2 linked regions of the Archangium violaceum genome follow. The protein of the gene in region 2 binds, or shares a complex with, the protein of the main gene of each other region. Links are inferred from orthologs where the notes say so. Each region holds a gene or a part of one and is shown on either strand. Other genes may lie near its edges.

Region 1 (7,430 bases), 2.3 Mb from region 2 along the record:
CGCCGGCCGAGGTGTTCTCCCCCGAGGAGATGCAGCGGCTGCAGACGGTGCAGGTCAACCAGGAGAAGAGCTCCAAGATTCTGCGCGCCCTGCTCGAGCTGCTGCTGGAGAAGGGCGCCCTCCAGCAGAAGGAGCTGGCGGCGCGCATGCGCGCCTCGTGAGCCGCCCTACCCGAGCACCTCCTGGAGCTCGCGAGCGGTGAGTCCCAGGAGGTAGAGGATGGTGTCCAGGCCTCCGGCGGAGATGGAGGTATCGGCCGCCTGACGCAGCTTGGGCTTGGCGCGGAAGGCGATGCCCAGACCCGCGCGCTCCAGCATCAGCAGGTCGTTGGCGCCGTCGCCCACCGCGATGACCTGGTCGAGAAGGATGCCCTCCGCCTGGGCAATGCTCTCCAGCAGCTCCGCCTTGCGGCGCGCGTTGACGATGGGTCCGAGCGTGCGCCCGGTGAGCTTGCCATCCGCCTCCTCCAGCATGTTGGAGTGGGCGTAGTCGATGCCCAGCCGCGCCTTGAGGGCCTCGGCCGCCACGGAGAAGCCGCCGCTGATGATGGCGGTGCGGTAGCCCAGCCGCTTGAGCACCCGGATGAGCGTCTCCGCGCCCTGGGTGAGCGGGAGGTTGGCGGCGATGTCCCGCAGCACCTTCGCGTCCATCCCCTTCAGCAGCGCCACGCGCTGGCGCAGGGACTCGTCGTAGTCCATCTCCCCGTGCATGGCGCGCTCGGTGATGCGCACCACCTGCTCGCCCACCCCGTACGCCCGCGCCAGCTCGTCGATGACCTCGATGCGGATGAGCGTGGAGTCCATGTCCATCACCACCAGCCGCTTGCTGCGCCGGTAGAGGCTCTCGCGCTGCAGCGCCACGTCGAAGGCGCTGGTGGACATGGCCAGCTCCAGCAACGAGCGCTTGAGCTCCTCTGGATCCCTCTCCGGCGGCAGGGCGATGTGGATCTCCACCGAGCCGAGCTCCGCGTCGGACAGGCGGTTGATGCGCTCGATGTTGGCCCCGTGCCGGGCCAGGCGCTCGGCGACGGCGTGCAGCTCGCGGGCCCCCAGGGAGCCCACCACGGTGACGACATGGCGGCTGCGGCTCGGGCCGACGGGAGTGCTCGGCCCTTCCACCGGCTTGAAGTCCAGCGACATGCCGAGCTCCTTCGCCGCGAAGAGCAGCTCCTTGAGGACGCTGCGCGTCTCGGGCAGGCGCACCAGCAGGGACAGGGTGAGCTGGCCATGCACCACCACCTGCTCGATGTCGAGCAGTACCGCGCCCACCTCGGAGAGGATGCCGGTCAAGCGGGCCAGGATGCCGGGCTCGTCCCGTCCGGTGACGGTGACGAGCACGGAGTCTTGCGAATTCGTGCTGTTGCTCATGGAGGACGAGTTTTACAGCCTGGCCCGTCCACCGCGAGCACTCGTTACTGCGGCTCGGAGGACAGGATGAGGTCGCCCCTGGCGAGGAACTGCGCCTCGGTGAAGGACTTGTAGAAGTCCTCCAGCATCGTGTCGATGTCCGGGTAGCGCTGGTCCACCCGGTCATGGGTCATCTTGTCGAAGATGGCGTCCAGGCCAGCGGGGGCCTCGGGGTTGACCTCGGAGGGCAGCGGCGAGCGGCGGCCGGGAATCTGCCCGGTGAGCATCTCGTAGAGGATGATGCCCAGCCCGTAGACGTCCGAGGCGGGGCCGGCGTCCTTCGCGCGCTGCGGCTGGAGGAGCTCGGGGGCCAGGTACGCCATGCCACCGGCGCCCACGAAGACCTGGGGCAAGCCCTTGGAGGCGTCCTGCTCCACCACGCGGCTCAGGCCGAAGTCGCCCAGCTTCGCGTTGCCGTAGAGATCGAAGAGGACGTTCTCCGGCTTGAGGTTGTGGTGCGTGAGGCCCACGGCGTGCGCGGCGCGCAGCGCGTAGGCGAGTTGCAGGAAGCAGCGCATGGCGAAGGGCACCGGCACGCCCCTGCCCCCGCCCTCCTCCAGCTTGTCCTTGAGGCTGCCGTGCAGCAGCTCCAGCACGTAGTACGGCCGGGCGGCCTCCGCGTTCTGGTCCAGCACCTGGATGATGCCCGGGTGGCGCACCTGGGCCTGCGCGCACAGCTCCTTCTTCAGCCGCTTGAGCACCTCGCCGCGCTGCAGGAAGGAGAAGTAGCCGAAGATGTCCTTGAGCTCCTTGACGCAGATGTCCAGCCCGAGCGCGTTGAAGCGGCCCTTGTAGGCGGTACCGAGCGGCCCGGAGCCGATGGCCTCGAGCTTCTGGTAGCGCTGGTCCAGCACCTCGGCGGCGGCCTTGGGAGCGGGAGAGGTGGCCAGCGGAGGGACGGGCGCGGGGGCGGGAGCGGGCATCGGAGCGGGAGGCGCGACGGGAGCGGCGGGGGGAACGGGCACGGCGGGCGGCAGGGGGACGGCCTCGTTGCGCATGCTCGCCACCGGGGGAGGCACCGGCACGGACGGAGGCAGCGGCACCTCCAGCGCCACGGACGCACGAGCCCTCGGCAGCGCGGGCGGCTGCTCCACGGGCGGCAGCATCTCGTTCTCCTCCAGGAGGATGTCCGGCGGGGGAGGCGGCATGCTCGGGTCGTCCTCCTCCTCGCCGGTCACGACGGAGTCGTCGTCCCCGAGCAGCTGCTCGGCGAAGAACTCGTCCACCTCCAGGGAGAACTTCTCCTGCAGCTCGCCATCCACCACGCGCTCACCCGGCTCGGTGAGACGCAGCTGCGCCTCCCGCGGGTCCAGCGCGATGTAGAGGTACTTGCGAAGGAAGAGATAGTAGCTGTCGAACTCCAGCGAGACGGAGGGCTCGAGCGAGGCCTTCACATCGGCCAGCTTGTTCGAGCGCCCCAGACGGCCGTTCTCCCTCAGACTCTGGAGGATGAACAGCGCCTCGCCGCAGACGGTGTCGCGGTGGATGGCGGGCTTGGGCATGCGAGCCGGACTCTAGCCGTCCCGGCACCCCGCCTCAAAGCGAGCCTCCCCGCCGACTGTCAGGGAATGTGAAGCAGCTGCTTCACGGTCTCCAGCACTTCCTGGAAGCGCACGGGCTTGCGCAGGTAGATGTCCACGCCCAGCTGCATGGCGCGCTCTCGCGCCTCGGGACCGCCCGCGGAGATGGCCACCACGGGAATGGACTTGAGCGGCTCCTCGGCGCGGATGCGCTCGATGAGCGCGAAGCCGTCCATCACCGGCATGTACAGGTCCGTCATCACCAGGCTGAAGCGGCTGGAGCGCAGGGCCTGCAGCGCGTGGTGCCCATCCGGGGAGAAGTGGACCTCCAGCGGCACCTTGCCCGCCAGCTCGCCGCTCGCCAGCTTCTTGAGCACGTAGCTGTACATCTCGACGATGTGCGGGTTGTCCTCGACGATGAGGACACGGTAGCCCTCGGCGGGGAGCGCCTTCGGGTCCGACGCGCGGGTCTGTCCTGCCGAACTCAAGATTTCACCCAATCGCTGCCGGTCCTGATCGCGCACCACCCGGATGCCGACACCACCCGGCGCCTCGGCCGACGCTGGCCGTATCCAGGCCACCGTCCCCACGACTTCTACCGGATTCAGCAGCCCCGGGAAAGAAAGTGCCAACCCCACCTCTTCACCGGCCGTGAAGGCACGGTCCGTCTGCACGAAGATCCCCCCCTTGGAGAGGTTCTCCGTCACGGCCGCCATCCGAGCCTGATCCGGGAAACGCACCCGCAGCACGAGCGGCACTCGGGGCTCATCTCGCTTGTCGTCTGATCCCCGATTCATAACAAGGGGTTGAAATCGCTCGGCATTTCGCTGATGGGACGGAGTGTAGCTCCGAGGGTTTATGTTGACAACGCGGCCATTCGAGCCTTACGAAGCGCCCGCCATGGCGGAGCCCCTGTTCACCCCCGAAGAGCAGAAGAAGTTCGACGCGGAGATCGCGGAGATCCTCTCGCACTACCCCGCGGATCGGAAGAGCGCAGCGATGCTACCCGCGCTCCGACTGCTGCAGGAGTTGAAAGGTTGGCTGCCCCCCGAGGGACTCAAGCTGGTCGCCAGCCGGTTGAACGTCACGCCCGAGCGCGCCTACGAGGTGGCGAGCTTCTACGTGATGTACCACCTCAAGAAGCCCGGGAAGTACACCGTCGACGTCTGCACCAATCTCTCCTGCTCCCTCTGGGGCGCGGAGAAGATGCTCGCCTACCTGGAGCAGAAGCTCGGGTTGAAGGCCGGTGAGTCGAACGAGCGCTTCTTCCTGCGCGAGACCGAGTGCCTGGCCTCTTGCGGCACCGCGCCGTGCCTGCAAATCAACGAGGAGCACCACGAGAGCCTGACGAAGGCCAAGGTCGACGCGATCTTCGACAAGCTCCCCTGAACTCCTGCATCAAGGAACCTGATTCCATGGCGACAACGGCATTTGAACCGATCATCTCGAGCGCCTGGGGGAAGCCCAACTCCTGGACGCTGGATGAGTACAAGAAGCGCGGGGGCTACAAGGGGCTGGAGAAGGCCCTGGAGCTGGCGCCGGCGCAGATCATCGACGAGGTGAAGAAGTCCAACCTCCGCGGGCGCGGCGGAGCCGGCTTCCCCACGGGCCTCAAGTGGAGCTTCGTCCCCAAGGACAGCCCCAAGCCCAAGTACCTCGCGGTCAACGGCGACGAGTCCGAGCCGGGCACCTTCAAGGACCGCTACATCCTCGAGAACGACCCGCACATGATGCTGGAGGGCATCGCCATCGCGTCCTACGCGCTGGGCGTGCACACCTGCTACGTGTACCTGCGCGGTGAGTTCAAGCTCCAGGCGGAGCGCGCCAACGCGGCCATCAAGGAGGCCTACGCCGCCGGCATCTTCGGCAAGAAGATGCTGGGCAAGGACTACCAGCTGGACTGCTACGTGGTGCGCGGCGCGGGCGCCTACATCTGCGGCGAGGAGACGGCGCTGCTCGAGAGCCTCGAGGGCAAGAAGGGCTGGCCCCGTCTCAAGCCGCCGTTCCCCGCGGTGGTGGGCCTGTTCGGCTGCCCCACGGTGGTCAACAACGTGGAGACGCTCGCCAGCGTGCCCCACGTGTTCACCCGCGGCTCGGCCTGGTACGCCGGCCTGGGCACCGACAAGTCGGGTGGCACCCGCCTGGTGTGCCTGTCCGGCACGGTGAACCGGCCGGGCGTCTACGAGGTGCCGCTGGAGGCGACGTTCACCCAGCTCATCTTCGACGACAAGTACGGCCGGGGCCTGCCCGCGGGTCGCAAGATAAAGGCCGTCATCCCGGGCGGCTCGTCGGCACCCATCCTCAGCCCGGACGAGCTGGACATCGCCATGGAGTTCGAGGCCGTCAAGGTGAAGCAGACCATGGCGGGCTCTGGCGGCGTCATCGTCATGGACGACACCACCTGCATGGTGCGCAGCCTGTGGCGCGTGGCCCGCTTCTACGCCGAGGAGTCGTGCGGCCAGTGCACGCCGTGCCGCGAGGGTACCCCGTGGCAGACGCGCCTCCTGCGGAAGATCGAAGAGGGCCGCGGCGAGCCGGGTGACGTGGAGATCCTCAGCAACGTGGCGTCCTCCATCGCGCCCTACCCGCCCATCGGTCTGGGCAACACCATCTGCGCGCTGGGCGATGCCGCGGCGCTGCCGACGCATTCCTTCCTCATGCGCTTCCGCGACGAGTTCGAGGCGCACATCCGCGAGCACCGCTGCCCGTTCGGCGACAAGCCCTGGGGCGCGTTCGGAGAGTGGTCGTGAACATCGAGCTGATTCTCTTCGGAGCCTTCGCGCTCCTGACGCTGCTGTCGGCCGGGCTGGTCATCTTCGCCAAGAGCCCCATCAGCTCCGCCATGTCGCTGGTGGCCACGTTCTTCTTCCTGGCCGGCATCTACGTGCTGCTGTGGGCCCACACCGTGGCGGTGCTGCAGGTGCTGGTCTACGCGGGCGCCATCATGGTGCTCTTCCTCTTCGTCATCATGCTGCTCAACCTGGGCGAGTCCACCTCGACCGGGCCGCGGCTGACGCTCTCGCGGATTGCGGGCGGGGCGGCGGCGGCGGGGCTGCTGGCGGTGCTGGTGGTGGCCATCTGGCGGATTCCGGAGCGCGTCGAGACGTTCACCGGCCCGCAGGCGGTGGCCAACGGCTTCGGCACCCTGGCGGTCATCGGCCAGACCATCTACACCAAGTGGCTGCTGCCCTTCGAGGCCGTCAGCCTCCTGCTGCTGGTGGGCATGGTGGGCGCGGTGGTGGTGGCCAAGTCGCGGATTTGAGCCCGTCCCCTTCAACCCTCTGCTAGAAGGCGGGCGGCGCTCGCCCTCCCCAAGTCCGGCCATGGTCCCGATCTCGTACTACCTGATCCTCGCCGCAGCCCTGTTCTGCCTCGGCATGTTCGGCGTGCTCATCCGCCGCAACGCCCTGGTGGTGTTCATGTGCGTGGAGCTGATGCTCAACGCGGCGAACCTGACGTTCCTCGCCTTCGCCAAACAGAACGGCAACCTGACGGGCCACGTGTCCGCCTTCTTCGTGATCGCGGTCGCGGCGGCCGAGGCTTCCATCGGCCTGGCCATCGTCATCGCCGTGTTCCGCAGCCGAGGCACCGTCAACATCGACGAAATCCGGACGATGAAGCACTGACGGCCCGGCCCCTCCTTCCGCCCTAGAGAGCCCCTCTGCCCATGGAAGCCCTCAAGCAATTCTTCATGACCGCGCCGGTGGAACCCGCCATCTTCGCGCAGTCCCTGTGGCTCATCATCGCGCTGCCGCTGTTGGGCGCGTTCGTGTGCGGCGTGTTCGGCAAGATGCTGGGCCGCGGCAACGTCCACCTCATCGCGTGCGCGACGGTGGCCGGTTCCTTCGTGCTGTCCGTGCTGGCCTTCTGGTGCGTCAGCCACGTGCAGGGCGGCTCGCCGGTGGCCATGGAGAGCGTCTACTCGCCCAACGCCATCCGCTACGCCATCGGCTACGACTACGGCACCTGGTTCTCCGTCGGCACCTTCCGGGTGAACTTCGGCCTGCTGGTGGACCACCTGTCCGGAACGCTCCTGCTGGTCATCACCGGCGTGGGCTTCCTCATCCACCTGTACTCCACCAGCTACATGGAGCACGACGACGGGTACTGGCGGTACTTCGCGTACCTCAACCTGTTCGTGGCGGCGATGCTCACGCTGGTGCTCGCCGACAACCTCGTCCTGCTCTTCGTGGGCTGGGAGGGCGTCGGTATGGCCAGCTACCTGCTCATCGGGTTCTGGTACACGGACGCGGCCAAGGCCTGGGCGGGACGCAAGGCGTTCATCACCAACCGCATCGGTGACTTCGCGTTCCTCATCGCCACCTTCCTCATCGTGCTGCTGGTCAGCGCCTTCAACAGCCAGGCGAACGTGGCCAACTTCACCACGGTGAGCGGTGCCGCCGAGACCGCCCAGGTGCGCTTCCGCGAGGGCCAGCAGCTCAAGGGCCCCGTGGCCTTCCAGGGCCTCGAGGTCCTGGCCAACGCGCTGCCGCAGAACGCGGAG
Region 2 (7,292 bases):
AGTTCTTACCACTTGGAAAGTGTCCGCTTGACGGAAGAAAAGGCCCTCGTCCAGAATTCCGGTTTACATGGAAACCGCGACGAACCTGCTCTTCCGCCTGCCGCAGAAGGAGACCCACCGGGACGGGATTCCCATCCTCCCCGGCGCTCTGCCCCTGGTGGGACATACGCTGTTCAACATCGGCGACACCCTCACGTTCCTGCGCAACGCGGCCAGGAAGGCCGGTCCGCTGTTCTGGACGCGGGGCATCGGCGACAGGCTGACGCTGGTCTGCATGGGAGAGCCCGGCTTCGAGCTGCTCAAGAACCGGGTGACCAGCAGCGAGTTCATCCGCGAGCAGTCGCCGGACTTCGTCGGTGACTCGCTGCTGTCCCGGGATGGCGTGCCCCACCGCAACCTGCGCTCGGCCATGAGCGGGCCCTTCACGCCCCGGGGCCTGACGTCCAGTGGGGCCGCGGCCATCTCCGCCGAGGTCGTCGAGGCCTGCGTGGCCGGTCTTCCCTCGCAGGGCGCCTTCTCCCTGCTCTCCCACACCCAGAGGCTCGCGCTCGACGTCATCTTCCGCGTCATGGGCATCGACCGGAGCGAGCTGGGGGCCTGGAACGAGAACTACCGCGAGTTCATCCTCGGGGCCCTGCCCTTCAAGATGGATCTGCCCTTCTCGCCGGCCCGGCGCGCCCGGAAGGGACGGATCTGGCTCGATTCCCGCTTCTCCAAGCTGATCACCGCGGCGCGGGGAAGGCCGGACATGCCGGGCACGCTCTCGGCGCTGCTGGCGGCGCGTGATGAGGAAGGGAAGGCGCTTGGGGATGAGGATCTCATCCAGAACCTGCGCCTGCTGGCCCTGGCGGGCCACGAGACGTCCGCGTCGGTGATGGCGTGGCTGGGCATCGTGCTCGCCCAGCGGCCCGACCTCTGGGAGAAGCTGCGGGAGGAGTCGGTGGCGGCGCCGGGCCTGCCCCGCTCGCCCGAGGATCTCAAGCGTCATCCCTTCGCGGAGGCGATCTTCCGCGAGGTGCTGCGGCTGTATCCGCCCGTGTCGTTGACGGCGCGCCAGGCCAACGAAGACCTGGAGCTCTACGGCAAGCGGGTGCCGCGCGGCACGATGATCACCATCCCCATTGGCACCTACGGCTACGACCCGGCGCTCTTCCCCGAGCCGGAGCGGTTCGATCCCTCGCGCTGGCTGGGGAGGCGCTCGCCCCCGTCGGCCATCGACATCGCGACGTTCGGAGGCGGCCCCCACTTCTGCCTGGGCTACCACCTGGCCTGGATGGAGGTGGTGCAGTTCGCCACGGCGTTCGCTCGGGAGATGGCGCGCCGGGGACTGAGGCCCCAGCTCGCTCCGGGAACGGCTCCTCCCAAGCTGCGGTATCTCCCCTTCGGGCAGCCTCCGAAGAAGACGCACATCGAGATGGTCCGGGCCTGACGTCCGCCGACCCTCACCCCGCCCCTCTCCCAGAGGGAGAGGGAGGTCAGCGGTCGCGCGCCACCTTGAACCTGGCGGTCAGCACCGTGAGGCTGTCCGCCACGTTCTGGAGATCCTGCGCGATGCGCGTGGTGCGACCCGTCGCGTCCACGCCCTGCTTCACCAGCTCCGCCACGTTGCGCGCCCCCTGCACCGCCTGCTCGCTGGACTGACGCTGCTGCCGCGTCGCGATGGTGATCTGCCGCGCCGCCTCGCTCGTGCCGCGCGCCAGCTCGACGATGCGCTGGAACACCGCCGAGGCCTGCTCCGCCACCTCCACGCCGCGGTCGCTCGTGGCCATGCCCACGCGCGCCTTGGTGGCCGCCTCGTTGCCCGAGTCCTGCACCTTCTCCACGATGCGCGCGATGTCCCGCGCCGAGGCCGACACGTTCTCCGCCAGCTTGCGCATCTCCGCCGCCACCAGCGAGAAGCCCCGCCCCACCTCGCCCGCCTTCGTGCCCTCCAGCGCCGCGTTCAGCGCCAGCAGGTCCGAACGCTCCGCCACCTGGTTGATGACCTGGGCGATCTTCGACACCTGTTGCAGATCCTGGTTGAGGCCCACGATGGCGTCCGCCACGCCCTTGGACTCCATGCGGATGTCGTTGATGCCCGCCACCACCTGCGCCACCACCGCCATCGCCTCGGCCACCGCCTCGTGCGTGCGCCGCGCGCTGGACTCCACCACCTCGGTGGAGCTGGAGATCTGTTCCGCCGTGCGGCTCAGCTCCTCGAAGGTCGCGGCGATCTGCTGCGCGTACGCCGCCTGCTGGCTGATGACGTGCTCCTGATCCGCGGACGCTCCCGTCAGCCCCCGCGAGGCGCTGGAGAGCTGCTCCAGCCGCGCCAGCAGCTCCGTCACCGTGCCGCGCAGCGTGCCCAGCATCTCGTTGAAGGAGTGCGCCATCAGCCGCACCTCTCCCGCCGAGGCCACGTCCACCTCGCTGAGGGACACGTCGCCCTGCGCCACCTCGTGCGCCGCCTGTGTCATGCGCGTCACCGGCTCGGCGATGGCCCGCCCGATGAAGAACGCGATGAACAGGCCCACCACCGTGGCCCCCAGGTACGCCATGAAGCTCGGCATACGCGTGGCGCCCGCCTCCGCCCTCACCTTGGCGGCGTCCATGCCCACCGCGTAGACACGGCCATCCGGCAGGGAGCAGTACGCCACCGGCGCATCCTGCAGATCCATCGTCTCGCAGCCCGGGCCTGCCTTCAACGCGCGCTTGAGCCCCTGCGGGACGGGGCCGCGATCGAACATCACCGTGCCATCGCTCGCCAGCAACGCCTGGAAGGACACGGAGCCCGACTGCTCCACCCGGTCGAAGATGCGCGTGAGCTGCTTCATCTCCCACGTCTCCGCGCTCTGGGCCCCCGAGGACGCCTTCGACATGGGCTCGCCCTGCTCCATCAGGAGCGCGATCCCATCCGAGGCGAGCATCCCCACGGCCTTCGCGCGATCCTCGAGTTTCCCCAGCCCGACTTCCTCCTGCTGCTTCGGGAAGTAGACGCTGCTGAACAGGGCCAGGGCGAGGCTGGGAACCAGCACCGCGAACGCCACCTGCCAGCGCAAACTGAGCCGACCCCACATGCTCGGGCTCTCTCCTGTATCGATCGGGAAAAGCGCCCCCGGTTGTCGCGGGCGCGCCAGGGTGTGACCCTAGGCGTCCCGTGTGCGGAGCGTCAAACCCCCGCCCCCTGGCCGCTCGCGGAGGAGCAGGCGGGGAGACAGGCTCCTCCACCGGCTTTCCACTGTCATGTCCAGGGGTTGGATCTCCGGGCTTCCCCATTGACACGGCCCCCTTGTGTCCCTAGGGTCCGCCGCGAAATGGATCCCACGACCAACCCCCTCGCCTCCTACCTGCCGCTGGCCGTCGTGCTGCTGCTGGCGGGCGTGCTGGCGCTCGTCATCGTGCAGCTGGCCTCCATGCTGGGCCCCAGGCGTCCGAGCTCCATCAAGTCCACGGCCTTCGAGGCCGGCTCCGAGAGCAGCGGTCCCGCGCGCCAGCGCTTCGCGGTGAAGTTCTACGTGGTGGCCCTCCTCTTCATCGTGTTCGACGTCGAGGCGGTGTTCCTGTACCCCTGGGCGGTGAACTTCCAGGCGCTCGGCTGGTTCGGCTACGTGGAGATGCTGGTTTTCGCGGCGACCCTCGTGGTGGGCCTTATCTATATCTGGAAGAAGGGTGCTCTCGAGTGGGAGCACTGAGAAACGACCATGGCTGAATCCGATATCGCCCCCGTACTGACCACCCGCCGCGATGACGCGATGGGCTTCTTCGAGCGGATGGTCTCCAAGGGCCTGGGCTGGGCGCGCAAGTACTCGCTCTTCACCTACCCGTTCGCCACCGCGTGCTGCGGCATGGAATTCATGTCCGTGTCCGCGGCCCGCCACGACATCGCCCGCTTCGGCGCCGAGTTCCCCCGGTTCTCTCCGCGCCAGGCCGACATGCTGATGGTGATCGGCACCATCAACCTCAAGCAGGCCCCCATCCTCAAGCGCGTCTACGAGCAGATGTGCGAGCCCAAGTGGGTCGTCGCCTTCGGCGTGTGCGCCTCGTCCGGTGGCTTCTACGACAACTACGCGGTGCTACAGGGCATCGACCGCGTCATCCCGGTGGACGTCTACATCCCCGGCTGCCCGCCGCGCCCCGAGCAGGTGCTCGACGGTCTCAAGCTGCTGCAGGACAAGATCGGCAACCAGACGCACAAGGCCGGTCACCGCGCTCCGGCCCCGCACGATCTGCTGGCCGGCCAGTACAACCTCACCAAGTAGGCAGCCGCGCACCGCTGGTGCCGGCCCCGGGCCCCGCGAACCTCCTCGGAGGTGGCGGGGCCCTCGCTTTTGCACCGGATGTGCACACACCCGGGGGTACGTGCGAGGATGCGCGTACACCCCCAACACGGCCGAGACCGAGTGGACGAGTCCAGGCAGAGACGCGCTTCGCTCTCCGAGTTCCTGAGGGAGCCGGTGGGCAAGGCCATCGAGGCCGAACGGCGGCACAACGCCGAGCGGCTGGCGCTGGTGCGCCTGCTGGGCGTGTCCGCCATCCTGGCCATCTCCACGTACCAGGCGCGGGTGCAGGGACTGGCGGACTGGGAGGTGTACCTCGTCCCCATGGGGGCCTACTGGCTGTGCACCGTGGCCACACTGGTGGGTGTGCTGCGCTCGGCGCTCGTGGCGAGCTGGGCCGGACTGTCCCTGGCGGTGGTGGACGCGCCGGCCATCTACTGGCTGCAGCACCTGGCCATCCCCGTCTCCCCTTCTCCCGGAGGCGTGGCCGGCTTCACCCTGGGTATCTACACCGCGCTCATCGTCATCTCCGCCCTGTCGCTGCGCCGCACGGTGACGTTCACCGTGACGGGCGTGGCGGCCCTGGCCGAGTGGTATCTGCAGGCCGAGGCCTCCATCGGCGTGGGCGCGCGCCTGGTGGGGGCGGTGGTGCTGATGATGACGGCGGGTGCCGCGAACTACCTCTTCCACCGCATCCGCATGCTCGTCTCCGAGCTGACGCACGAGGAGCTCCAGCGCGCCCAGCTCGGCCGCTACTTCTCCCCCGCGGTGGCCGAGCGCCTGCAGGACCTGGCCTCGCCGGTGTCCACCCCCGAGCTGCGCGAAGTGACAATCCTCTTCGCGGACCTGCGGGACTTCACCGCGCTCAGCGAGCGGCTGTCTCCCGAGGCGGTGGTGGCCATCCTCAACGAGTACTACGGCCGCATGGTGGAGGTGGTGTTCCGCCACGGTGGCACGCTCGACAAGTTCATCGGGGACGCACTCATGGTGTACTTCGGCGCCCCCCTGCCCGAGCCGGAGCACGCCCGGCGGGCCGTGGAGTGCGCGCTGGAGATGATGCGCGAGCTGGAGGCGGTGAACGGCGAGCGGCTCGCCCGGGGGGAGCCCGGCCTGCGCATGGGGGTGGGCCTGCACACCGGCCGCGTGGTGCTCGGCAACATCGGCTCCACCGCCCGCCGCCTCGAGTACACCGCCATCGGCGACACGGTGAACCTGGCCAGCCGCATCGAGCAGCTCACCAAGCGGCTCGGGACGCCCGTGCTCGTCTCCCGCAGCACCCGGGACCAGGCGGGCGAGGGCTTCCAGTGGCAGGAGCTGCCCCCCACCCCCGTGGCCGGCAAGAGCGAGCCCGTCTCCACCTTCATTCCCGGGCCCACGCGCGCCCGGGGAGGCAGCGGGGCGGCGGCCTGAAATGCCCGTTCCGGCCCACCGGGGCTTCTGCCTCGCGTAAGTAGCGGGGATGGCTGAGGGATTACGTTGACGCCCCCCGGGGGTCATCCTTATAACGCGCCGGATTCCATAGCCAGCATTGGGGCCCCCTTGAGCACTTTCGCACTGGACAGGGTCACCGCCCAGTTCCCAGAGGCGGTGGCGGAGCGCTACCTCGACCGCACTGGCGGCGCCTGGGCCGTCATCCACGCCGAGCACCTGCCGAAGGTCGCCGCGTTCCTGAAGAACGAGCTCGACTTCAAGCTCTTCACCTCGATCGACGCGGTGGATCGTCTCCACCTCGCGGAGAATGATCCGCGCTTCGAGGTCGTCTACTTCATCTACTCGCTGTCGCGTCACGAGCACGTGCGCCTGAAGGTGCGCGTGAGCGAGGCCAACCCGGAGCTGCCCTCCATCACGCCCATCTTCAAGGGCGCCAACTGGTGGGAGCGCTTCGTCTGGGACTTCTACGGCATCCGTTTCACGGGACACCCGGACCTGCGCCGCGTGTTGCTGTACGAGGAGTTCCAGGGCCATCCGCTCCGCAAGGACTACGCGATGCGCGACCGTCAGCCGCTCATCCCCGAGCGCCCCATCAAGGACATCTTCCGCGGCCCCGGCACCAGCGGCGTCTCCTGATCGCCCGCCCCCACCGGCAGCCCCCCAGAGGACATCATGGCGGACACCCACAAGCCCGCGTCACCCCCCAGTCCCGAAGCGCCCAACCCGGACATCGACGCCTACGCCCACGAGGCGGAGCTGGAGACCCACCTCCAGACCAAGCGGATGTACGTGAACATGGGCCCCTCGCACCCCGCCATGCACGGCACGGTGCGCATGAAGGTGGAGCTCGAGGGCGAGAACATCGCCGAGTCCGATTGCGAGATCGGCTTCCTCCACCGCGGCTTCCAGAAGAGCTGCGAGAACGTCACCTGGACCCAGTGCCTGCCGTACACGGACCGGTTGAACTACGTGTCCGCGATGATGAACAACTTCGGCTTCCTCAACGCCGTAGAGAAGCTCATCGGCCTGGAGATTCCGGAGCGCGCCCAGTACATCCGCGTCATCGGGTCCGAGCTGCACCGCATCCATGATCACCTGACGTGCGTGGGCGCCACGGGCATGGAGCTGGGCGGCTTCGCCCCGTTCCTCTTCGCCGTCGAGGCGCGCGAGCTCATCATGGACCGCGTCGCCGAGCTGACGGGCGCGCGGCTCACCACCAACTTCGGCCGCATCGGCGGAATGAACCGCGATCTGCCCGAGGGGTGGATCGAGAAGGTCCACAAGACGCTGGACAAGGTCATGGAGCTGGTCACGGAGATCGACGGGCTGCTCACGCGCAACCGCATCTTCGTGGATCGCACCAAGGACACGGGCGTCATCAGCGCCGAGGACGCCATCGACTACGGCTGGACGGGCCCCTGCCTGCGCGCCTGCGGCATCAACTACGACATCCGCAAGGCCAAGCCGTACTGGGTGTACGACCGCTTCGACTTCGACATCCCCATCGGCGAGAGGGGCGACAACTTCGATCGCTACCTGATGCGCATCGAGGAGATGAAGCAGTCCGAGCGCATCCTGCGCCAGGCGCTGAAGACGATTCCGGGC

The links.
Region 1: the proteins of JRI60_RS33890 (region 2) and JRI60_RS43190 are in contact, whole or in part, in a cryo-EM structure (PDB 7NYH), measured with the Escherichia coli proteins. The link is inferred for Archangium violaceum from one-to-one orthologs.

The regions. Positions count from the first base shown.
Region 1 is NZ_CP069396.1:10,851,224-10,858,653, forward strand. What follows is about bases 4,431-7,430. They hold JRI60_RS43190 (NADH-quinone oxidoreductase subunit J), read left to right. Parts: upstream 4,431-5,672; coding sequence 5,673-6,188; downstream 6,189-7,430. Other genes in these bases: nuoF (NADH-quinone oxidoreductase subunit NuoF), read left to right, coding at 4,431-5,676; nuoK (NADH-quinone oxidoreductase subunit NuoK), read left to right, coding at 6,250-6,552; nuoL (NADH-quinone oxidoreductase subunit L), read left to right, coding at 6,594-7,430. Also shown: JRI60_RS43160 (general secretion pathway protein GspE), read left to right, coding at 1-161; phosphoserine phosphatase SerB, read right to left, coding at 168-1,367; JRI60_RS43170 (serine/threonine-protein kinase), read right to left, coding at 1,412-2,908; JRI60_RS43175 (TIGR02266 family protein), read right to left, coding at 2,968-3,723; nuoE (complex I 24 kDa subunit family protein), read left to right, coding at 3,827-4,315; more of nuoF, read left to right, coding at 4,342-4,430. UniProt on the Escherichia coli protein: NDH-1 shuttles electrons from NADH, via FMN and iron-sulfur (Fe-S) centers, to quinones in the respiratory chain. The immediate electron acceptor for the enzyme in this species is believed to be ubiquinone.
Region 2 is NZ_CP069396.1:8,531,856-8,539,147, forward strand. The notes cover bases 2,121-4,982. They hold JRI60_RS33890 (NADH-quinone oxidoreductase subunit A), read left to right. Parts: upstream 2,121-3,293; coding sequence 3,294-3,671; downstream 3,672-4,982. Other genes in these bases: JRI60_RS33885 (methyl-accepting chemotaxis protein), read right to left, coding at 2,121-3,056; JRI60_RS33895 (NADH-quinone oxidoreductase subunit B), read left to right, coding at 3,681-4,238; JRI60_RS33900 (adenylate/guanylate cyclase domain-containing protein), read left to right, coding at 4,380-4,982. Also shown: JRI60_RS33880 (cytochrome P450), read left to right, coding at 68-1,429; more of JRI60_RS33885, read right to left, coding at 1,476-2,120; more of JRI60_RS33900, read left to right, coding at 4,983-5,666; JRI60_RS33905 (NADH-quinone oxidoreductase subunit C), read left to right, coding at 5,811-6,323; nuoD (NADH dehydrogenase (quinone) subunit D), read left to right, coding at 6,360-7,292. UniProt on the Escherichia coli protein: NDH-1 shuttles electrons from NADH, via FMN and iron-sulfur (Fe-S) centers, to quinones in the respiratory chain. The immediate electron acceptor for the enzyme in this species is believed to be ubiquinone.